DNA from 3 places in the Streptomyces sp. NPDC021225 genome. Region 1 is predicted to be linked to each of the others. Evidence: riboswitches for the same ligand, from Rfam matches in the RefSeq annotation. Region 1 holds a riboswitch; each other region holds the start of a gene.

What was found. Region 1 has a riboswitch for cyclic di-AMP ahead of ACH4S9_RS44810 (M23 family metallopeptidase). Riboswitches for the same ligand answer to the same signal wherever they lie in the genome.
Positions count from the first base shown of each region.
Region 2: linked by a shared signal. The riboswitch ahead of ACH4S9_RS22665 (M23 family metallopeptidase) and the one ahead of ACH4S9_RS44810 (M23 family metallopeptidase) in region 1 are both predicted to bind cyclic di-AMP.
Region 3: linked by a shared signal. The riboswitch ahead of ACH4S9_RS30210 (NlpC/P60 family protein) and the one ahead of ACH4S9_RS44810 (M23 family metallopeptidase) in region 1 are both predicted to bind cyclic di-AMP.

Region 1 covers NZ_JBIRPV010000020.1:25,113-32,493, reverse strand. Annotated here, with positions in the region: gene ACH4S9_RS44820 (DUF6227 family protein) at 1-47, shown strand, start outside; gene ACH4S9_RS44815 (PP2C family protein-serine/threonine phosphatase) at 163-1,410, shown strand; cyclic di-AMP (ydaO/yuaA leader) riboswitch at 1,685-1,823, shown strand; gene ACH4S9_RS44810 (M23 family metallopeptidase) at 1,835-2,998, shown strand; gene ACH4S9_RS44805 (aldo/keto reductase) at 3,175-4,134, shown strand; gene ACH4S9_RS44800 (hypothetical protein) at 4,211-4,534, opposite strand; gene ACH4S9_RS44795 (hypothetical protein) at 4,648-5,124, opposite strand; gene ACH4S9_RS44790 (hypothetical protein) at 5,275-5,637, shown strand; gene ACH4S9_RS44785 (DUF397 domain-containing protein) at 5,643-5,870, opposite strand; gene ACH4S9_RS44780 (helix-turn-helix transcriptional regulator) at 5,870-6,712, opposite strand; gene ACH4S9_RS44775 (ATP-binding protein) at 6,934-7,381, shown strand, end outside.
Region 2 covers NZ_JBIRPV010000005.1:100,819-108,199, forward strand. Annotated here, with positions in the region: gene ACH4S9_RS22655 (pitrilysin family protein) at 1-826, shown strand, start outside; gene ACH4S9_RS22660 (pitrilysin family protein) at 847-2,229, shown strand; cyclic di-AMP (ydaO/yuaA leader) riboswitch at 2,527-2,725, shown strand; gene ACH4S9_RS22665 (M23 family metallopeptidase) at 2,739-3,563, shown strand; gene ACH4S9_RS22670 (GntR family transcriptional regulator) at 3,790-4,548, shown strand; gene ACH4S9_RS22675 (HPr family phosphocarrier protein) at 4,765-5,046, opposite strand; gene ACH4S9_RS22680 (GNAT family N-acetyltransferase) at 5,256-7,381, shown strand, end outside.
Region 3 covers NZ_JBIRPV010000007.1:302,575-309,955, forward strand. Annotated here, with positions in the region: gene pcrA (DNA helicase PcrA) at 1-1,775, opposite strand, end outside; cyclic di-AMP (ydaO/yuaA leader) riboswitch at 1,932-2,108, shown strand; gene ACH4S9_RS30210 (NlpC/P60 family protein) at 2,116-3,324, shown strand; gene ACH4S9_RS30215 (L,D-transpeptidase) at 3,401-4,048, opposite strand; gene ACH4S9_RS30220 (hypothetical protein) at 4,216-4,569, opposite strand; gene ACH4S9_RS30225 (NlpC/P60 family protein) at 4,889-5,920, shown strand; gene ACH4S9_RS30230 (homoserine dehydrogenase) at 5,969-7,042, shown strand; gene ACH4S9_RS30235 (alpha-hydroxy acid oxidase) at 7,073-7,381, opposite strand, start outside.

The DNA of each region.
Region 1 (7,381 bases):
AGCTGGCGGCGGACCGCCACGCCCGGGCGCTCGGCGTTGACCTCTGACTTCTCCCGCGCGCACCCACCTGGCCGACACCGACTCGCACGCCGCCCCGCCGACCCGGAGCCTGGTGGGGTGGCGTAAGAGGAGCAGAGGACCAGGGGAAAGCGAGAGCGACCGGTGCGGGTGCGAGGGAGCAGGGCTCGTACGGGCGCCCGTACGAGCCCGCTCGAGGGACCGCGTACAAGGCGGCGTACGAGACCGCGTACGCGACCGCGCGCACCCGGGCGCGGGGAACCGCGCGCGGACGGGCCCCGCGCGGGCGACGAGGCGCCCGGGGGCGCCTCAGGCCGCCGCTTCGCGCCCTGGCTCCCCGGCATCCTGATCGCGGGCGGGATCGCCTTCGACCTCGGCACCCCGCCCCAGTACACGGCCGCCCCCTTCCTCGCCGCCGCCCCGCTCGTCGCCGCTCCGTTCTACTCGCCGCGGCTGACGGCCGTCACCGCGGCCGTAGCGGTCACCGCCGCCTGCCTGCTGGCCGAGTTCCACGGCGTCGGGGACTGGGCCCAGGCGGCCACCGAGGTCGCCACCGTCGTGACGGTCGCCCTGCTGGCCCTCCTCACCAACCACGTCATCCACCGCGGCGGCCGGCGGCTGGCCTCGGCGCGCGGCATCGCGGAGGCGGCCCAGCGCGCCGTCCTGCCCGCGCCGCCCGCCCGCCTCGCCGGCCTGGACGTCGCGGCCCGCTACGTGGCCGCGGAGCGCGATGCCGCGATCGGCGGCGACCTCTACGCCGTGCAGGACACCCCGCACGGCGTACGGATGCTCATCGGCGACGTACGGGGCAAGGGGCTGGGGGCGGTCGAGGTGGTCGCGATCACCATCGGCGCCTTCCGGGAGGCCGCCGAGCAGGAGGCGACGCTGGAGGGGCTCGCGCTGCGCCTGGAGCGGGCGTTGCAGCGGGAGCGGGCCCGGCGGGGCGACATCGAGCAGTCCGAGGGGTTCATCACGGCGGTGCTCGCCGAGATCCCCCGCGGCGACTCCCTCCTCCGCCTCATCAACCGCGGCCACCCGGCGCCTCTCCTGCTGCACGCCGACGGCTCGGTGTGCAGCCCCGAGCCCGAAGTACCGGCGCTGCCGCTGGGGATGGGCGACCTGGGGGCGTGGCCGGACCGGGTGGAGGAGCTGCCGTTCGCCGAAGGGGTGACCCTGCTGCTGTTCACCGACGGCGTGAGCGAGGCGCGCGACGAGCGGGGCGTGTTCTACGACCCGGCGGTCCGGCTGCGCGGCCTCGGCTTCGCCGGACCGGTGGAGTTGCTCGACGCGTTGGTCGCGGACGTGGAGCGGCACACGGGCGGCGGGACCGCGGACGACATGGCGCTGCTGGCGCTGCGCCGCTCCCCGGTGACGCCCGGCACCGCGCCTTAACACGCTCCGTAGCGGACCATGATCATTACGGATAACGATTGACGCACGATCAGGTCGAGGGCGTTTCCGGGTGCGCTTGGACGGCCGCCGACTCGCCCTCATCTGTCCCATGTTCGGCGTTAAGTTCACCTCAAAGGTTCCTCTGATTCCCGGGAACGGCTTGGAATCAGGTCACGCCTTCTATTAACGTTCGATAACGCAGCGCGGTCGTCACAACCGCCGCAAGAGGCGGCACCGCGCGCCGTCGCCGAATCCCGCACGCACGGCAGCACCCAGCAGCAGAGCGACAACAGCAACACCAAGGGAACCGGGGAACCACCAACCTTGGGGTGAATCGGGTCGAACCTGACCCGTAGGAGACCTTCCTGCTCCGAACCCGTCAGCTAACCCGGTAGGCGAGAGGGAAGGAAAGGAGTGCGCCCGCGTGGCGTCCAACAGGTCTGCCCTTGAAGAAGCTCCGACCCGCCGGTCCGGTGTCGACACCGGTACCGGGACCGCGGTCCGCTACGGCTCCTGGTTCGAACCGGCCGCCAAGGCGGGGGCCGACCAGGACACCGAGACCTGGGAGGAGTGGAATCCCACCGAGGAGTCCATAGCCCCCGTACGCGGCAAGCACCGCGTCCCCAAGCAGCGCGGCGGCACCATGGCCCGCAGCGGCGCCGTCCTCGGCGTCGGCGTGATCGCGGCGGTCGGCGCCGGCGGGATGGCGACCGCCAAGGACCGCCCCAAGGCCCCCATATCCATGCCGGACCTGGCGCACGTCGCCGGTCAGGTGCAGGACGCCCTCCCCGACGCCAAGGACCTGCCCGGCATCGGCGCGCTGTTCTCCGACTCCGGTTCCGACTCCGACGGCTCCACCACCGCCACCCCCCTCTCCACGGCCGGCCTGACCTCCGAGGACGAGGAGAACGGCGCCACCGACGCAGGCGAGGCACTGCGCGCCCGCATCCTCCAGCAGGCCGAGAACCAGCAGAACGCCGCCGACGAGTCGCAGCGCGACGCCGCGGCCGACGCCGCCGCCAAGCAGGCCGCCGAGAAGGCCGCCACCGCTGCCAAGAAGGCCTCCGACGCGGAGGCGAAGCGCAAGGCCGAGGCCGAGGCCAAGAAGAAGGCCGCCGAGGCGGAGGCCAAGCGGAAGGCGGAGGAGGCGGCCAGGAAGAAGGCCGAGGCCGAGCGCCTGGCCAAGCTCGCCGCCCAGTACACCCTGCCCGTCGCCTCGTACACCCTGACCGCGTCGTTCGGCCAGGCCGGCGACATGTGGTCGGCCGACCACACCGGCCAGGATTTCGCCGCCCCGACCGGCACCCCGGTCAAGGCGGTCCACGGCGGCACCATCACCTCGGCCGGGTGGGCCGGTTCGTACGGCTACCGCATCGTGCTCAAGCTGAACGACGGCACCGAGATCTGGTACTGCCACCTGTCGTCGATGGTCCGTACGTCGGGCTCGGTGACGACGGGCGAGGTCATCGGCCGCGTCGGCGCCACGGGCAACGTGACCGGCCCGCACCTCCACCTGGAGGTCCGCCCGGGCGGCGGCAGCCCGATCAACCCGATGCCCTGGCTCCGCGACCACGGCCTGACCCCGTGACCGCCGCGCTCCCGTCCCCGCAGGCCCTATAGACCGGTCCGACCGGTCCGGCCCCCGCACCCCGGCGGCCTTGGCGCTCTCTCCCCCCTTGACGCCAAGGTCGCCGGTTTTTTTCGCGAGGGTGAACCCGCTCAGGGATGGGAATACGCCCTTCCGCCACCGCGCTGAAATAACGCATGGCTGACAACAAGCAGACCGACAACCGCAAGCAGCTCGGGGACCTGTCCGTGTTCCCCCTGTCACTCGGTGGGAACGTCTTCGGCTGGACGGCGGACGAGGCCGAGTCCTTCGCCGTGCTCGACGCCTACGTGGCGGCGGGCGGCAACTTCATCGACACCGCGGACGTCTACTCCGCGTGGGTGCCGGGCAACTCGGGCGGGGAGTCCGAGACCATCCTCGGCAACTGGTTCGCCTCCCGGGGCAACCGCGCCGACATCGTCCTCGCGACCAAGGTCGGGGCCGGTGTCCCGACCCCCCGCGGCCTGTCCGCCGCGGCGATCAAGACGGGCGTCGACGAGTCCCTGAAGCGTCTGCGCACCGACTACATCGACCTTTACTACACGCACTACGACGACACCTCGGTGCCGGTGGAGGAGATCATCTCCACGCTGGACGAGCTGGTGAAGGCGGGCAAGGTCCGCCAGATCGCGGCCTCCAACATCTCCGCCGAGCGCCTCGAGGCGTCCCTGGACTTCTCGGCGAAGGAGGGCCTGGCCCGCTACGTGGCCCTCCAGCCGCACTACAACCTGGTCTCCCGCGACACCTTCGAGGGCCCGCTCGCCGATGTCGCCGCCCGCCACGGCGTGGCGACCGTCCCGTACTACGCCCTCGCGTCCGGCTTCCTCACCGGCAAGTACCGCCCCGGCGCCAAGGTCGACAGCGCCCGGGCCGAGGGCGCGGCCAAGTACCTGGACACCGAGCGCGGCCAGAAGGTCCTCGCCGCCCTCGACGACGTGGCGGCCAACCACGGCGCCCAGCACGCGACGGTCGCCCTGGCCTGGCTCGCGGCCCAGCCGACGGTCGTGGCCCCGATCGCGAGCGCGCGTACGGTGGACCAGCTGCCGGCGCTGCTGGCGGTGGCGGAGCTGAAGCTGACGGCGGAGGAGCTGGCGCTGCTGACGTCGGCGTCGGAGTAAGGCCGCGGCTTCCGCAGAGCACAAACGGCGGGGAGGCCCTGACGCCTCCCCGCCGCACAGAAGCTCATCACGCCCCTCAGGACTGGGCGGCCGCCCCGGCACTCCGCCGATCGGCGGCGGCCCAGGACGCGGCGGCGACCCCGCCGGCCACGGTGAGGACGGACGGCCAGGCACCCAGCTTCTTGGCCAGCGGATGCGACCCGGCGAAGGCCGCCACGTACAGCCCGCTCAGCGCCGCGGCCGTCCCGGTCCCCGCCTTCTGCCGCCACCCACGCGCGGCCACCACCCCGGCCGCCGCCAGGGCCACCCCGCCCAGCTGCCGCTTCTTGGTCCAGCGCGCGACCCCGTACCCGCCGACGAGCCCGCCCGCGGCCACCACACCTGCCGGAATTCCGGCCATGACCTCTTACCTCCACTGTGAGGGTCCAGTGCCTCGACCCTATGCCCGGCGCGGCGGCCGTACGCGCCGACGAGGTCATGATCAAGCACCGACTCCGCAACAGCTCCGGGCCACTACCTCCCCACGCGCCAACTGAGCACGGCGCGCGGCCCGCTTCCCCCGGACAGCCTGGTGCCGAAGGCCCCGCCGCCGTCCGTGCTGAAGCTGTTCATCCCGCTGTACGGAACGCCGAAGGTGAGCCGGGTCGCGTGCCCATTGCGCCAGCTCGCGTCGCAGTTCTTCGCCGTGTACTCGACACTGCCCGCGACCCCCCGGAGCGACCCTGCCCGGGACCGCGCCGTGAACCCGCCGTCCTGCCCCTTGCCCAGGGTCGCCGAGGGCCGCTTGACGAATTTCCCCGCCGTCAGCCCGTAGTCGGTGCGCACCAGCCGACACCCCGAAGCGTTGTGCACACGCACCTCGAACCGGCGGCCCCGCGCCTCCTCCCGCCCCCCTTCACCGACCGCCACCGCGGACCCGCAGACGGCGGCCGACACCGCGACCACCGCCCCGGTCACCACAGCTGCGGCCCAACGCGTCAGTGTCCTCATGGCGGCCTCCTCCTCATGTCACAGGTGCCACCACGATGCCGACCCCCGCCGAAACCCCACCGGACCGACACGACCCCCTGCCCCGCATGGCGGTCAGCGGGCGGCGGCCCGCGCCCCGTATGTCGTTTCGTCTGCCCCTACGCTCGACGCATGGGCGTATCCCTCTACTACCAGGGGCGCCGACCGACGCCGCTGACCGAAGCCGAGGGAGCCGAGGTGGCGCGCATCGCCGCCACCCGCCAGGCGACCTTCCCCTATGAGGACGAGGAGACCCTTTACCTCTACGAAAACGACGGTTGCGGGCCGGGCGAGATCCTGGCCGGATCCACCAAGATGCCCCACGACCCCGACCGGCTCATGCCGGTGCTCGCCCACCTGCTCGACTCCGTGACCGAGCTGCGCCGGGCCCTGCCGGATGCCGAGTGGCGGGTGCACATGGACGACCTGGACATCCCGTGGGATGAGGATGAGGGCTACGCATCCTCTCTGCTGTACGAGCCGCCACTGTCCTAGCCGTCCTAGCCGAGCTGGACGCCACCCGCCGCCTGCCCGCGACGCATGGCCGCGACGAAGTCCCCCCAGGCGCAAGCCGAGAACGCGAGCACGGCGCTCTCCGGATCCTTGGAGTCCCGTACGGCGATGCCACCTGTACGGAAGGCTGCTTCGACGCACTCGGTCTGTCCGGCGCCGCTGTATGAGGACTTGAACCAGGCGTCGCCTGCGACGGATATCGGCACTTCGCGCATCAGAACTCCTCACGGACGCGTTCGATGAGGGCGGAGGACGAAGCCATGTCCAACGCCTGGGCGCGAAGGTAGTCGAATGCGCGCCGGTAGCGCTCCAACTCTCCGTCTTTCTCCATAAGGATCGAGCCGACGTGGATATCAACGTACACAACGTCGAGCGAGGGCTCCGCGCCGCCGAGGATCACAAAGCTTCCCATCGCCGCCGAGTGAGCCCCCTTGGCGAAGGGCAGCACTTGTAGCGTGATGCCGGGAGATTCGTTGGCATGCAGCAGGTGATCAAGTTGTTCCCGCATCACATCAGGGGAGCCGACCACCCGCCGGATCACCGACTCGTCGAGGATGGCCCACAGGTGCGGTGGCTGTGCGCGGGTCAGGATCTCCTGCCGCTTCATACGGAGATCGACCAGGCGCTCGACCTCCTCCGCTGACACCCGCATCTCGGATGCGTGCTGCACAGCCTCCGTATAGCTGCGTGTTTGTAGGAGGCCCGGCACATAGAGGCACGCAAAGTGGTCTTCCCGGACGGCTTCGTCCTCGAGCGTGAGCAGGAGGTTCATCGTCTCTTCGAGGCCGTCGAAGGAGCTCCACCAACCCTGCTGCTTCGCATCCTTGGCCAGGCACACCACGGCCTTGCGCTCGGCGTCGCTTGCCCCGTACTCACGGCATAAGGCGTCCACGATGGGCCATTTCACGGGCCCTTCCTGTGTCTCGTACCGACTGACGGTCGCCTTCGAGACGCCGACGAGCCGACCGGCCTCCTCCAGCGTCATCCCCTTGCGCGCCCGGAACTTGCGCATCATGGCGCCGAGCTGACGGCGGCGCGTAGTAGCCCGCACTGACATGGCGGCTCCCTCTCCCTCTGCACTGGCCTGCGACTGCGACCAGCGGCAACCAGGCTATGAGTCATGGAAGTTGATGCCCCAGCAGATTCACTCTTCCGAGTTTTGTGAGAAGTTACATGGTGAGACTTCTCAATGCCATACTCGCAGAGTGAGGCTACGCAGCGCAGTCGTACGGACACGGCTGGGCGCAGCGCTGACGTAGCGCCCGAGGGAGTGTGGCCATGTACCGCTTCTCAGTCACCAAACCCGACCAACGCCGATGTGTCCTCCCCTTCAACGCCGAGCCGCCTCAGCTCGCCGGGCTCCGGCGAACCGTGAGAGCGCAGCTCGCTGCCTGGGGGATGTCGCCACTCGTCGACGAGGCGCAGCTGGCCGTCACGGAGCTGGCCTCGAATGTCATCAAGCACGTGGGGGAGGGCACCGCAGCCACCCTCGTCCTCGACGCCGGAGCGGATCAACTCCGCGTGGAACTCCACGACAAGAGCCATCACGAACCTCAGTGGCTTGCGTCCGGATGCGATGCCGAATGCGGCCGTGGCCTGCACCTGCTCGTCGGCGTGGCAGCCGCATGGGGCACGATCCGGACCGCTGCGGGCAAGGCCGTCTGGTGCGAACTAGCCCTGCCGCCGGACGAGAATCGGCGCCGCATCCAGCGTGCAACGACCGTGA
Region 2 (7,381 bases), on a different contig from region 1:
CGCGCGCGAGTTCTTCCGCACGTACTACGCGCCGAACAACGCGGTGCTGGCGATCGTGGGCGACATCGACCCCGAGCAGACTCTTGCCTGGATCGAGAAGTACTTCGGCACCATCCCCTCCCACGACGGCAAGCGCCCGCCCCGCGACGGCACCCTGCCGGAGGTGATCGGCGGACAGCTGCGCGAGGTCGTCGAGGAGGAGGTCCCGGCCCGCGCCCTGATGGCCGCCTACCGGCTGCCCCACGACGGCACCCGCGAGGCCGACGCAGCCGACCTGGCGCTGACCGTCCTGGGCGGCGGGGAGTCCTCCCGCCTGCACAACCGCCTGGTGCGCCGCGACCGTACGGCGGTGGCCGCGGGCTTCGGCCTGCTGCGGCTGTCCGGCGCCCCCTCACTCGGCTGGCTGGACGTGAAGACCTCGGGCGGCGTGGAGGTGCCCGACATCGAGGCCGCGGTCGACGAGGAGCTGGCCCGGTTCGCCGAGGAGGGGCCGACCCCGGAGGAGATGGAGCGCGCCCAGGCCCAGCTGGAGCGCGAGTGGCTGGACCGGCTGGCCACGGTCGGCGGCCGCGCCGACGAGCTGTGCCGGTTCGCGGTGCTGTTCGGCGACCCGCAGCTGGCGCTGACCGCCGTGGAGCGCGTGCTCCAGGTGACGGCCGAGGAGGTGCGGGCCGTGGCCCAGGCCAGGCTGCGCCCCGACAACCGCGCGGTGCTGGTGTACGAACCGCTCCAGGGCGCCGAGCAGGCCGAGGCCGACGCCGTCACGGACACGGACAACGACGCGGCAGCCGACGACAACGACGCAGAAGGAGAGTCGGCCCAGTGAGCGACGCCGTCACCACCACGATGACCTTCCACCCGCAGCCGCTGGGCGGCGCCGCCAAGCCCTGGGCCTTCCCGGCCCCCGAGCGCGCCGAGCTGTCCAACGGGCTGGCCGTGCTGCGCTGCCACCGCCCCGGCCAGCAGGTCGTGGCCGTGGAGGTCAACCTCGCGGCCCCGCTGGACGCCGAGCCGGCCGGGCTCGACGGCATCGCCACGATCATGGCCCGCGCGCTGTCCGAGGGCACCGACAAGCACACCGCCGAGGAGTTCGCCGCCGAGCTGGAGCGCTGCGGCGCCACCCTGGACGCACACGCCGACCACCCCGGCCTCCGCGTGTCCCTGGAGGTCCCCGTCTCCCGGCTGCCCAAGGCGCTCGGCCTGCTGGCCGACGCGCTGCGCGCGCCCGCCTTCCCCGAGGGCGAGGTCGAGCGGCTGGTGCGCAACCGCCTGGACGAGATCCCGCACGAGCTGGCCAATCCGGCCCGGCGCGCCTCGATGGCACTGTCCAAGACGCTGTTCCCGGCGGAGTCCCGGATGTCCCGCCCGCGCCAGGGCACCCAGGAGACCGTCGAGGGCATCGACGCCGCGGCCGTGCGGGCCTTCTACGAGACGCATGTCCGCCCCTCCACCACGACCGCCGTGGTCGTCGGCGACCTGACCGGCGTCGACCTCGACAAGGCGCTGGCCGACACCCTCGGCGCCTGGACGGGCGGCGCCGCCGAGCCCCGCTCCATGCCGCCGATCACCGCCGATGACACCGGCCGGGTGATCATCGTCGACCGGCCGGGCGCGGTGCAGACCCAGCTGCTCATCGGGCGGATCGGCGCCGACCGCCACGACCGCATCTGGCCCGCCCAGGTGCTGGGCACCTACTGCCTGGGCGGCACCCTCACCTCCCGGCTGGACCGGGTGCTGCGCGAGGAGAAGGGCTACACCTACGGCGTGCGCGCCTTCGGCCAGGTGCTCCGCTCGGCGGCCCCGGACGCCTCTGGAGGGGCCACGGGCGCCGCGATGCTGGCCATCAGCGGCTCGGTGGCCACCGAGGTCACCGGTCCCGCCCTGGAGGACCTGTGGAAGGTGCTGGGCACGCTCAAGGAGGAGGGCCTGACGGACGCCGAGCGCGATGTCGCCGTGCAGAACCTCGTCGGGGTGGCCCCGCTGAAGTACGAGACGGCGGCCGCGGTCGCGGGTACGCTGGCCGACCAGGTCGAGCAGCACCTGCCGGACGACTTCCAGGCGCACCTGTACGCGCGCCTCGCGGAGACCGGCACGGTGGAGGCGACGGCCGCGGTGGTGAGCGCCTTCCCGCCCGACAGGCTGGTCACGGTGCTCGTGGGCGACGCCTCGAAGATCGAGGAGCCGGTCAAGGAGCTCGGCATCGGCGAGGTGAGCGTCATCCAGGGCTGACCTGGAGATGACCCGGGGGTTTACCCCAGGTTGACGTGAGGCCGACGCGCCCGGCCGCCCTCGCGAGCTGGGCGAACGGGCCGCCGGGACAAGGACCCTGGCGCCGTTTCAGGCGCCGGGGTTTCCTTTTGTTGCCGTTTCACCGGTCGTTTCGCCCGCTTTATAGCAGAGGTTGCCCATCTGGATGGGCGTGTCTGTGGGGAAACCAACAAAAGAGCGGAACCGTTTGGTGATCGAAAGCGGTCCCGCTTAGCGTCAGTCCGGTTGCCCGCCCGAGACACGCCGCGCCCGCGGCACGGACAACCATCGCCGAATCCCCGTACGGCGCGAGCCAGGGGAACCGGGGAACCAGCCTCGCCCGTTGCCGCCCGCGGCGCCGGAGGGGCGATTCCCAGGGGTGAATCGGACGCCTTCCCCGCGAGGGGCGAGGGGCCCGTAGGAGACCTTCCTGCTCCGAACCCGTCAGCTAACCCGGTAGGCGAGAGGGAAGGAAAGGAGTGCGCCGCTTCATGGCGATCACCCGTACCACCGGGAAGCACCGCCGCCCCGGACGCGCCCCCCGTACCGCCCGCTCCGGCGCCAACCTGGCGGGCATAGCCACACTGGCCGCCTCCGGCGTGGTCGCCGGCTTCGCCGCCCCGGCGCTCGCGGCCTCGGACGACGGGCGCGGCGCCGAGGACACCGGGCTGCGCCAGGCGGTCGCCATGGGCGACGAGCTCGCCGACCAGGTCGCCGCCCAGGCGGAGACCCAGCAGTCCTTCGCCGCGGAGGCCGCCGCCAAGGCGCAGGCCGAGGCCGACGCCCGCAAGGAGGCCGCGCGGCTGGCCGCGGAGGCGAAGCGCAAGGCGGAGGCGGCCGCGAAGAAGGCCAAGCAGGAGCGTGAGGCCAAGGAGCGCGCGGCGCGCGAGGCGGAGCGCAAGCGGCTGAACATGTTCGTGCTGCCGGTCTCCGGCTCGTACCTCTCCACCAGCTACCAGGCCTCCAGCGGCCTGTGGTCCTCCGGCAGCCACACCGGGGTGGACTTCCACGCCGCGTCCGGGACCTCGGTGCACTCCGTGGGCTCCGGCACCGTCGTCGAGGCCGGCTGGGGCGGCGCGTACGGCAACAACATCGTGATCAAGATGAACGACGGCACCTACACCCAGTACGCGCATCTGTCGTCCCTCAGCGTCTCCGTCGGCCAGGCGGTCACCCCCGGTCAGCAGATCGGCCTGTCCGGCGCCACGGGCAACGTCACCGGGCCGCATCTGCACTTCGAGGCCCGCACGAGCCCGGACTACGGCTCGGACATCGACCCCGTCGCCTATCTGCGCTCGCACGGCGTCAACATCTGATCAACCGCACGCCGCCCGAAGGCCCCGGTCCCACGGACCCGGGGCCTTCGGTCTGTCTGTCTGTCCGTCCGCCCGCTGTCCGTCCGCTCGCCCTGGCCAAAAAATATCCATGAAATCCCCCCGCCCATCGGAAATTCCAGCCGCTTAGAATAGAGTCGCTGAACACGCGTCAATCGGCTGCGTTTCGCGGAGATTAAGGCGGAGGTTCGACAATGCGGGACCGTAAGTGAACGGCGATACGACCGCGGTCCACGGCAGCCGCCGGATTTCGGCGCACGCGGTGTGTACGGCGATCCGCGACGACATCGTCTCCGGCACCTTCGCGCCGGGCAGCCGGCTGACCGAGGAAGTCCTCGCCCGGCGGTACGGCGTCTCGCGTGTGCCCGTGCGCGAGGCCCTGCGCACCCTGGAGTCGGAGGGCTTCGTGACCACCCGCCGGCACGCGGGCGCATGCGTGGCCCAGCCGTCCGACCGGGAGGCCGCCGACCTGCTGGACATCCGCGCGCTGCTGGAGCCGCTGGGCGCCGCCCGGGCCGCCCAGCGCCGCACCGAGGCGCATCTGAAGGTGTTGCGCGGCCTGGTCCGGCTGGGCCAGGAGCGGGCCCAGCGCGGTCAGCTGGGCGAACTGCGGTCGCTGAGCGACTGGTTCCACGAGACGCTGGCCCAGGCGTCCGGCAGCCCGAGCCTGGCCGGGCTGCTGGTGCAGCTGCGGCGCAAGATCGCCTGGGTGTACGCGGTGGAGCCCCGCCGGTCCGCGCCGCCCGTCCCGGGCGGCCCCGGACGCCCCGACTTCTCGCTCAGGGCCGTCGAGTCCTGGAGCGAGCACGGGGCGCTGGTCGACGCGGTGGCGCGGGGCGACGCCGACCGCGCCCGGACGCTCGCCGCGGCTCACGCCGAGCGCTCGATGTCGGAATACCGGCTGCGCCGTCCCCCCCGCGTGAGGACTTCGAAACATTCCGTAAACAATGCGGGCGCGCGGAATTAACAGCGGCCCCGTATACAACTTCTTGGAATTATCGCCGATGTGTCGCGGCCGTGGATTTCCGTGGCCGCTGATTTCGTGTCCCCGTATTCAGGTGGTGTGTGCGGAGCGCGGGCGGAAAACATAAAACAACGCGGCCGCGGTCGCCCGGAATGGGGCACCGCGGCCGCGCTGCGCGGCCGTGCCGAATCGATCCGCCGACGGCGGAGCCGGAGCCAGTCAGACGGTCTCCGGCAGCTCCTCGAGCCCCTCGCCGACCAGCTTGGCCAGACGGTCGAGCGCGACCTCGGCGTCATCCGCCTCCGAGGCGAGGACGACCTCCTCGCCGCCCTGGGCGCCGAGGCCGAGCACCGCGAGCATGGACGCGGCGTTGACCGGGGTGCCGTCCGCCTTGGCGATCGTGATGGGGACGCCGGAGGCGGTGGCCGCCCGGACGAAGATCGACGCGGGGCGGGCGTGCAGGCCCTCGGCCCAGCCGATGTTGACGCGGCGCTCAGCCATGGTGTTGCCCTTCAGAAGCGGTGTGGTTGTTGTCTAGACCAAATCATACGGTGTCGGTGTCTGGGTCTGCCCGGAAGGTGTCCGAGTGGGCCCGAGCGTGCCCGTACGGGTCCGATACGGACCTTCCCTCGACACCTCCTCTTCACGCAAGAGGGGTCCGCCATTCGGATGTCCGGACCCCTCTCCACCCGCGCCGTAGGCTGGGCCCCATGCGGCCCCCGTCCGACACCCACGCCTATCCGGCCCACTGGGAGGCCGACGTGGTGCTCCGCGACGGCGGTACCGCCCAGATCCGCCCGATCACCGCCGACGACGCACAGCGCCTGGTCAGCTTCTACGAACGGGTCTCGGACGAGTCCAAGTACTACCGCTTCTTCGCGCCCTACCCCCGGCTCTCCGATCGCGACGTCCACCGCTTCACGCACCACGACTACGTCGACCGGGTGGGCCTGGCCGCCACGGTCGGGGACGAGTTCATCGCCACCGTCCGCTACGACCGGATCGACGGCCAGGGCCTGGCCGCGACGGGCCCGGCCGACGAGGCCGAGGTCGCCTTCCTCGTCCAGGACGCCCACCAGGGCCGCGGGGTGGCCTCCGCCCTGCTCGAGCACATCGCCGCCGTCGCCCGCGAGCGCGGCATCCGCCGTTTCGCCGCCGAGGTGCTGCCCGCCAACACCAAGATGATCAAGGTGTTCACGGATGCGGGCTTCACCCAGAAGCGCAGCTTCGAGGACGGCGTCGTCCGGCTGGAGCTCGACCTCGAACCCACCGACCGCTCCCTGGCCGTCATGCGCGCCCGCGAGCAGCGCGCCGAGGCCCGCTCCGTACAGCGGCTGCTCGCCCCGGGCTCCGTCGCCGTCATCGGCGCCGGGCGGGCCCCGGGCGGCGTCGGCCGCACCGTGCTGCGCGGCCTCCTGGACGGCGGGTTCACCGGGCACGTCCACGCCGTCAACCGCCGCTTCCCCGGGGAGTGGAAGCGGCTGGACCCCGAGGGCGTCCCGGCCCACCGCTCGATCCGCGAGATCGACGGGCCGGTCGACCTCGCCGTCGTCGCCGTCCCCGCCGACCAGGTGCCGTCCGTGGTCGCGGACTGCGGCGAACACGGCGTCCAGGGCCTCGTCGTGGTCTCCGCCGGCTACGCGGAGAGCGGGCCCGAGGGCCGCGACCGCCAGCGCGAGCTGGTCCGCCAGGCGCGCACCTACGGCATGCGGATCATCGGCCCCAACGCCTTCGGCATCATCAACACCGCCGACGGCGTGCGGCTGAACGCCTCCCTCTCGCCTCGGCTGCCCGCCCCCGGCCGGCTCGGCCTGTTCACCCAGTCCGGGGCGATAGGCATCGCGCTGCTCTCCGGTCTCGACCGGCGCGGCGCGGGGACCGCGGGGGTCTCCACCTTCATCTCCGCGGGCAACCGCGCCGACGTGTCCGGCAACGACCTCCTCCAGTACTGGTACGACGACCCGCGGACGGACGTCGCCCTGATGTACCTCGAGTCCATCGGCAACCCCCGCAAGTTCACCCGGCTCGCCAGGCGCACGGCCGCGGTCAAGCCGGTCGTGGTCGTCAAGGGCGCCCGGCACAGCGGCAGCGCCCCCACCGGCCACGCCGTGCCCGCCACCGGCATCCCGGACGCCACCGTCTCCGCCCTGCTGCGGCAGGCGGGCGTCATCCGGGTCGACACCGTCACCGAGCTCGTCGACGCCGGGCTGCTGCTCGGCTCCCAGCCGCTCCCCGCCGGCCCGCGCATCGCCATCCTCGGCAACTCCGAGTCCTTGGGGCTGCTCACCTACGACGCCTGCCTCGCCGAGGGGCTGCGCCCGCTGCCGCCCCGCGACCTGACCACGGCCGCCGCCCGCGACGACTTCCGGCGGGCCCTGGCAGCGGCCCTCGCCGACGACGCGTGCGACGCGGTCGTCGTCACCGCCATCCCCTGGGTCGGCGACGCAGACGCGGCCGACCTCGCCGGGGCGATGCGGGGCGCGGCCGCCGAGGCGGCGGCGGGCGGCGCGGCCAAGCCGGTGGCGGTGGTCCACCTGGAGATCCCGGGGCTCGTCGAGGCCCTGGCCGCGCCCTGGGGCGCCCCCGGAGCACACGGGGGACAGGAGGGCGGTGAACCCTTCCCGGCCCCGCGGATCCCCGCGTACCCGGCCGCGGAGCGCGCCGTACGGGCCCTCGCCGAGGCCGTGGGGTACGCGCGGTGGCGCCGGCAGGCCGAAGAAGAGCCGGGGCGGGTGCCCCAGTACGAGGACATCGACGAGGCGGGGGCCGCGGCCGACATCGACGTGCTGCTCGCCCCGTCGGACTCGACCGAGGCGGCCCCGCCCGGCGGCCCCCG
Region 3 (7,381 bases), on a different contig from region 1:
TCCTGGAGGTTCTCGATGCGGGTCTCGTCCTGCGGGTCCGTGGACGCCTGGAGCTCCGCCAGATAGCCCGTGCGCTCCAGCACCGCCTCGACCACGGTGGCCGGCCCCGCCCCCGACTCGGCGATCGTCCGCAACTCCTCCATCAGGACGTTGAACCGCTTCACCGCGTTGGCCGAGCGGGCCGCCATGCCGTATGCCTCGTCGACGCGGCGCAGCGCCTGCGGGAAGGTGATCTTCTCGCGCTGCGCCAGCGCGTCGATCATCGCCTCGGCGCGCTCGCCGATGCCGCGCTTCGGCACGTTCAGAATGCGGCGCAGCGGGACGGAGTCCTCCGGGTTGGCCAGCACCCGCAGATACGCCAGGACGTCACGGACCTCCTTGCGCTCGTAGAAGCGCACGCCGCCGACGACCTTGTACGGCAGGCCGACCCGGATGAAGACTTCCTCGAAGACACGGGACTGGGCGTTGGTCCGGTAGAAGACGGCGACGTCTCCGGACCTGGCGTCGCCCGCGTCCGTCAGCCGGTCGATCTCGTCGGCGACGAACTGCGCTTCGTCGTGCTCGGTGTCGGCCACATAGCCGGTGATGGTCGCCCCGGCGCCGGCGTCGGTCCACAGGTTCTTCGGGCGCCGGTTCTCATTGCGCTCGATGACGGCGTTGGCCGCGCTGAGGATCGTCTGGGTCGAGCGGTAGTTCTGCTCCAGGAGGATGGTCGTGGCGTCCGGGTAGTCCTCCTCGAACTGGAGGATGTTCCGGATCGTGGCGCCCCGGAAGGCGTAGATCGACTGGTCGGCGTCGCCCACCACGCACAGCTCGGCGGCCCCGAGCACCTCGCCCTCGTCCGCGCCGCCGTCCGCGGCGGCCACCGGGCCCGGCCCGACCAGCTCGCGCACCAGCGTGTACTGCGCGTGGTTGGTGTCCTGGTACTCGTCGACCAGGACGTGCCGGAAGCGGCGGCGGTAGTGCTCGGCGACGTCGGGGAACGCCTGGAGCAGATTGACCGTCGTCATGATGATGTCGTCGAAGTCGAGGGCGTTGGCCTCGCGCAGCCGCGACTGGTACATCACATACGCCTCGGCGAGCGTCTTCTCGAAGCCGTCCGCGGCCTGCCCGGCGAAGGTCTCCTCGTCGATCAGCTCGTTCTTCAGGTTCGAGATCTTGGCGCTGAAGGACTTGGGCGGATACCGCTTCGGGTCCAGGTCGAGATCCCGGCACACCAGCGCCATCAGCCGCTTGGAGTCCGCCGCGTCGTAGATCGAGAAGGAGGAGGTGAAGCCCAGCTTCTTGGACTCCCGGCGCAGGATGCGCACACAGGCGCTGTGGAAGGTCGACACCCACATGGCCTTCGCGCGCGGGCCGACCAGCTCCTCGACCCGCTCCTTCATCTCGCCCGCGGCCTTGTTGGTGAAGGTGATGGCGAGGATCTGGCCGGGGTGGACCCCGCGCGCGCCGAGCAGATACGCGATGCGGTGGGTGAGCACCCTGGTCTTGCCCGACCCGGCGCCCGCGACGATCAGCAGCGGCGAGCCGGTGTGCACCACGGCGGCCCGCTGCTGCTCGTTCATCCCCTCGAGCAGCGCGGACGTGTCCACCGCGGGCCGCGCCGCGCCGTCGCGGTAGTACGCCTCCCTGGGGACGGGCGCGTCGAACTTCCCGTCGAAGAGGTCGTGTGGAACGCCCTCAGCTGCGGGGTGGCCGTCGTCCTCGGGCGGCGGAGGCTCCTCGTCCGAGGGCCCGAGGTCCGCCAGGAAGCTGTCGTCAAAGAGGCTGCTCATCGCTCACCGAGTCTAGGCTGCCGCACTGACAGCGTACGTGCGGATGTCACGAAACGGTTTCGGGACAATTCGAACACCAGGCTTCACATGAGCCCCACAAGCCCACTACCGTCCTCGATCAGGCGGTCCGGAACCCGTCGGCGACCGCGTCGACACGGGCTGTCTCCGCCGAGTCCGGTCCCGCCGCGAGGCAGCCGGAGCCGGGGACCCAGAGGCACCACTGGGGTGAATCGGACCATGTGGCGACGTCGGCCGTCACCATCCGGTCCGTAGGGCAGCCTTCCGACGCCCGAACCCGACAGCTAACCCGGTAGGCGGTCCACGGAAGGAGTCGCCTCCCTTGGCGTCGCACCGCAAGCCGCGGACCCGAATACTGGACTCGGCCACCGGCCGCCGCACCGCCGTCGGCGTCACGACGGCCGCCCTCGCATCCGTCACCCTCCTCTCCCAGACGGCGAGCGCCGAGCCCGGCAAGCCGAAGCCGTCGGTCGAAGAGGTCAAGAAGAAGGTCGACACCCTCTACCACCAGGCGGAGTCCGCCACCCAGAGCTACAACGCGGCCAAGGAGCGCACCGGCCGGCAGCGCGCCAAGGTCGACCAGCTCCTGGACAGCGTCGCCAAGCGCACCGAGAAGCTGAACGAGGCGCGGCGCACCCTGGGCAGCCTCGCGGCCGCGCAGTACCGCAACGGCGGCATGGCCTCCAGCGCCGCGACGCTGCTGTTCGCCTCGGATCCGAAGGGCATCTTCGACCAGTCCCATCTGATGGACCGGCTGTCCAGCGGGCAGAAGAAGGCCGTCGACGACTTTCTGACCCAACAGGCCACGGCCGCCAAGGAGCGCACCAAGGCCAGTGAGAGCCTGGCCACGCTGACCCGCTCGCAACAGGAGCTGAAGACCCAGAAGCAGACCGTCCAGGGCAAGCTCACCCAGGCGCGCCAGTTGCTCTCGAAGCTGACCGCGGAGGAGAAGGCGCGGCTGGCGGCGATTGAGAAGAAGAAGGAAGAGGAGGCCCAGCGCAAGGCCGCGGAGCTGGCGCGGCAGCAGCGGGAGGCGGCGGCGAAGCGACAGCAGGAGCAGCAGGCGCAGCAGAAACAGCAGGAACAGGCGAGCGGCTCCAGCTCTTCGGGGTCCGCCGGCTCGTCCGGGTCTTCGGGTTCGTCGGGCTCCTCGGGCTCTTCGGGTTCCTCCAGTTCGCAGACCACCAAGGCCGACAAGGCCATCGCCTTCGCGCGTGCCCAGGTCGGCAAGCCGTACGTCTGGGGCGCGACCGGCCCCAACTCCTACGACTGCTCGGGGCTCACCCAGGCCGCCTGGAAGGCCGCCGGGGTCTCACTGCCGCGCACGACCTGGGACCAGGTGAAGGTCGGCACGCGGGTGTCGACCGCCGACCTCCAGCCGGGCGATCTCGTCTTCTTCTATGACGACATCAGCCATGTCGGCCTCTATATAGGCGACGGAATGATGATTCATGCCCCGAAGCCGGGTGATGTGGTGAAGAAGGCGCCGATCACCGAGATGCCGATCTACGGCAGCGTCCGGCCGGCGTAGCGGCTTCCCGGGTCCCGGAGGGCGGTCGGCCCACCGGGACCCGGAACCCGTCTCCCGGGACCCGGGAGACGGTGGCTCAGGTGCCGGGCTTGCGGCCGTACACGTAGACGTCGTCGCCGTTCCGCAGCAGGCTCCAGTACTTCTTGGCGTCCGCCTTGCGCATGTTCACGCAGCCGTGGGAGCCGGGCGGCGACCACACGCTCCCCGAGATGGAGTGGAAGGCCTGGCCGCCGTCGAAGAACTGGCTGTACGGCATCGGGACGTCGTAGATCGTCGACCAGTGGTCGATGTTCCGCCAGTAGATCTTCTTCAGCCCGACCCGGGTCTCATACCGGTCGCGGCCGGTGCGCACCGGCACCGGGCCGTACACCAGCCGCGAGCCGTCCTGGATCCAGCTCAGCTGGCGCGTGAGGTCCACACAGGCGATGCGGCCCTTGTTGGTGGGGCACTTCCTCGCCTTGTTCGGGTTGTGCCCGGCCGCCTTCTGCGTGTTGATCAGGTTCATCACGCCCCAGGTGACCGGTCCCGCATAGCCGATGGTCGGGCTGATGCCGTGGTTGACCTGGAACTTCTGGATCGCGAGGCAGTCCGCCCGCGACTGCCGCCCGTCCACCGGGCGGCCCAGGAACTTCTCCACCTTCTTCTGATACGGCCCCGTGCTCGTCGTGCACGACGAGGCGGCCTGCGCCGGAGTGGCCAGCGCCACCGCCAGCGGCACCACCATCCCCGCTACCCCCAAGGCCACGCCTGTCCGGCGGCCCCACGCCGCAAGTACCCCCACTATCCGCTCCCTTCGGCTGCCTTGCCCGATGAGACACACAGTGGGGACAAAAGGTTGCGCGGAACCTGACAGGAGCGGTCAGGCCCCAAGGGCGGTGCTCAGGGCGGTGCTCAGGTCCACAGGACGGCGACGAAGATGTTGGCCGTGGTCAGCAGCCCGACCGTGCCGAGGGCCGCGGCCTCCACCTTCTCGTCGTCGCGCTTCACATAGACCAGCCCCAGGATCACGATCAGCAGCGCCAGCTTCACGCCGATCTTGATGTTGTTGACGCTGTTGTCGTCGGCCTGGTTGAGCCCCACCAGCGCGGCGCCGGTCACCAGCATGGTGAGAGCGCCGTGCAGCATCCCCGGGGTCATCCGGCCCTCGCCCGCGCGCATCGGCTTCAGCTGCGCCAGGAAGCCGCCGAGCAGCGCGGCGATACCGACGATGTGCAGGCCGACGAAAACATTGATGAGGACGTCCATGACCTTGGAGCGTAGTTGGGCCCATATCAGCCCCCGGCAACCGGGTGGGCCACTATCGCCGCTTCGATCACGGCCGCCCTCGAGTCATCGGCGGCCCGGGCGCCGGGCGGTCGGTTACGGGCATCGGGGCGCCGAATCCGTCCACTCCCGTTCATCGCACCGCCCGCCCGCGGCCGCCCGCCTAGCTTCCTCCTCCAGGTGGCAGTCCGCCTCCCGTCAACCGAGGGTCCCCGCCTCATCGGCGGGCTGCCGCCTGCCCGACATCAAGCAACAAAGCACGCAACAGCACGCGAGAACGTGAAGGAAGGTGGCCGCCGCCGTGGCGTCGCACAGGAAGCCCAAGCAGCGCTCGCTCACCGCCGGCACCGCCTGGACAGCCGCCGCCATCGCCCTCGCGGGGGCCGCCACCACCGCCTTGAGCGGCACCGGCCACGCCGAGACCCGCCTCACCCCCGCCCAGGTGAGGGCGAAGGTGGACCAGTACCAGCGGGAGGCCGAGGAGGCCAACGAGAGATACAACGGCGCGAAGGTGAAAGCGGACCGGGCCCGCGAGTCGTTCGACGACCTGCGCGACGAGGCGGCCCGCCGGACGGCGCGGCTGAACGCCTCGCGCAACGCCCTGGGCGCCTACGCCACCGCCCAGTACCGCTCCGGCACCATCTCCCCGACCCTCCAGCTCGCGCTCTCCTCCTCCCCCGGGCAGTATCTGCGGCGCGCCTCACTCGCCGACCACGCGGGCAGCCGCCAGGCCGCCGCCGTCGCGGGGCTGGCCCGCCAGAGCCGGGAGTTACGCCAGGTGCGCGGCGAGGCGCAGGACCGGCTCGACCAGTTACGCGGCGCCCAGGCGGCGCTCGCCCGCCACCGGGGCGCCGCCCGTAAGAAGCTCGCCGCCGCCGAGGCCCTGCTCGACCAGCTGACCGGCGAACAGCGCCGCCGCTACGAGGCCCAGGGCGCCCACGGCGCGGACACCGGGCTCGGCACCGCCCCGTACGCCCCCGTCTCCGGCCGCGCGGCCCGCGCCGTCTCGTACGCGTACGGGGCGCTCGGCAAGCCGTACGTCTGGGGCGCGACCGGCCCGCGCGGCTACGACTGCTCGGGGCTGACCCAGGCCGCCTGGCGGGCCGCCGGGGTAGCCCTGCCGCGCACCACCTACACCCAGATCAACGCGGGCCGGCGGGTCTCGCGCACCGAGCTCGCCCCCGGTGACCTGGTCTTCTTCTACTCCGGCGTCAGCCATGTCGGCCTCTACATCGGCGGCGGCCGCATGATCCACGCCCCGCGCCCCGGCGCGCCCGTCCGCGTGGCGCCGATCGACCAGATGCCGTTCTCGGGCGCGACCCGGCCCGCGTAGCGTTCTCCTGGATCAGCGTCGAGCCGCGCGCGAAGGAGACCCGCACCCGTGTCGGACGAAACCGTCGCCCAAAAGCCGGCCCCAGCGGCCGTCGTGCTGTCCGGCTACGGCCCGGTCGGCCGGGCGTACGCCGAGCACCTGGCCCAGCACGGCGAGGCCCTGGCACGCCGGTACGGGGTGCGGCTGCGCCTGGCGGCCGTACGGGCCCGCTCGGCCGAGTATCTGCCGCCCGCCGACGGGACGCCCACCGACGGGACGCCCGCCGACAGCACGGGCACCTGGGCGCCGCTGCCGCCCCGCTCCGCCTGGGGCCCGGCCCTGCCGCTGGCCGGGACGCTGGACCGTACGGGGGCCGGGGTGCTGGTCCAGTGCGTGCCGTCCTCCCCCGAGGTGTGCGACCAGGCGGCCGCCGAGGCGCTGCTCGCCCTGCGCCGCGGCGTGCATGTGGTCACCGCCACCAAGAGCCATCTCCTCAGCCACTGGCGGGAGCTGGGGCTCGCCGCGGCGGCGGGCGGCTCTCTGATCAGGATCTCGGGCGCCACCGGCGCCGCCCTGCCCGCGGCCGACCTGGCCAGGGCGGGCGTACGCGGCCTTGGCTGCCGCTCCATCCGCGCCTGCCCGAACGGCACCGCCACCTTCGTACTCGACCGCCTGGCGGCCGGAGACTCCCTGCCCGACGCGGTCGCCGAGGCACGGCGGCGCGGCATCGCCGAGGCCGATCCCAGCGCCGATCTGTCCGGCTCCGACGCCGCCACGAAGGCGCGGCTGCTGGCGGCCCTGCTGTGGGGGTGGGACGCCTCGGCGATCCGTACCGAGACCGAAGCGGTGGACGAGGGCGCGGCGCGGGCCGCGCGGGCGGCCGCCGCCTCGGACCACCGCCTGCGGGCGGTCGCGAGCGCGACCGCCGACGAGCCGCTGCTGGTCCGCGTCCGCCTGGAGCGGACCGCTCCCGGCGACCCGCTGCACGCGCTCACCGGGCCCGAGAAGGCCGTGGTCTACGGCTGCCCGGACGCGGGCGACATCACCGTGAGCGGCGGCCGCTCCAGCCCGCTCGGCGCGGCGCTCGCCATGGTCAAGGACACGCTGGACGTGGCCGCGCCGCGGCGCCTCGGCTTCGGGTGAGACGGGGCCACGGTGCCACGGGGCCCGGGCTCAGGCGACGAGGTCGGGGGTGAGCGCGGCCGGGTCCGCGGCGCCCAGCAGGGTCATGGTGTGGGCGAGTTCGGCGGTGAGCCGCTCCACGGCCTCCTGAACCGCGGCGGCCCCCTCCGTGGCCAGGCCCCACAGCGCCGGGCGGCCGACGAACACCGCGCGGGCGCCCAGCGCGAGGGCCGCGGCGATGTGCTCGCCGCGGCGCACCCCGCTGTCGGCGTACACCTCGACGCCGGTGCCCGCGAGCGCCTCGGCCACGCGCGGCAGCGCGGACGCCGAGGTCACGCTGCGGTCGAGCTGGCGGCCGCC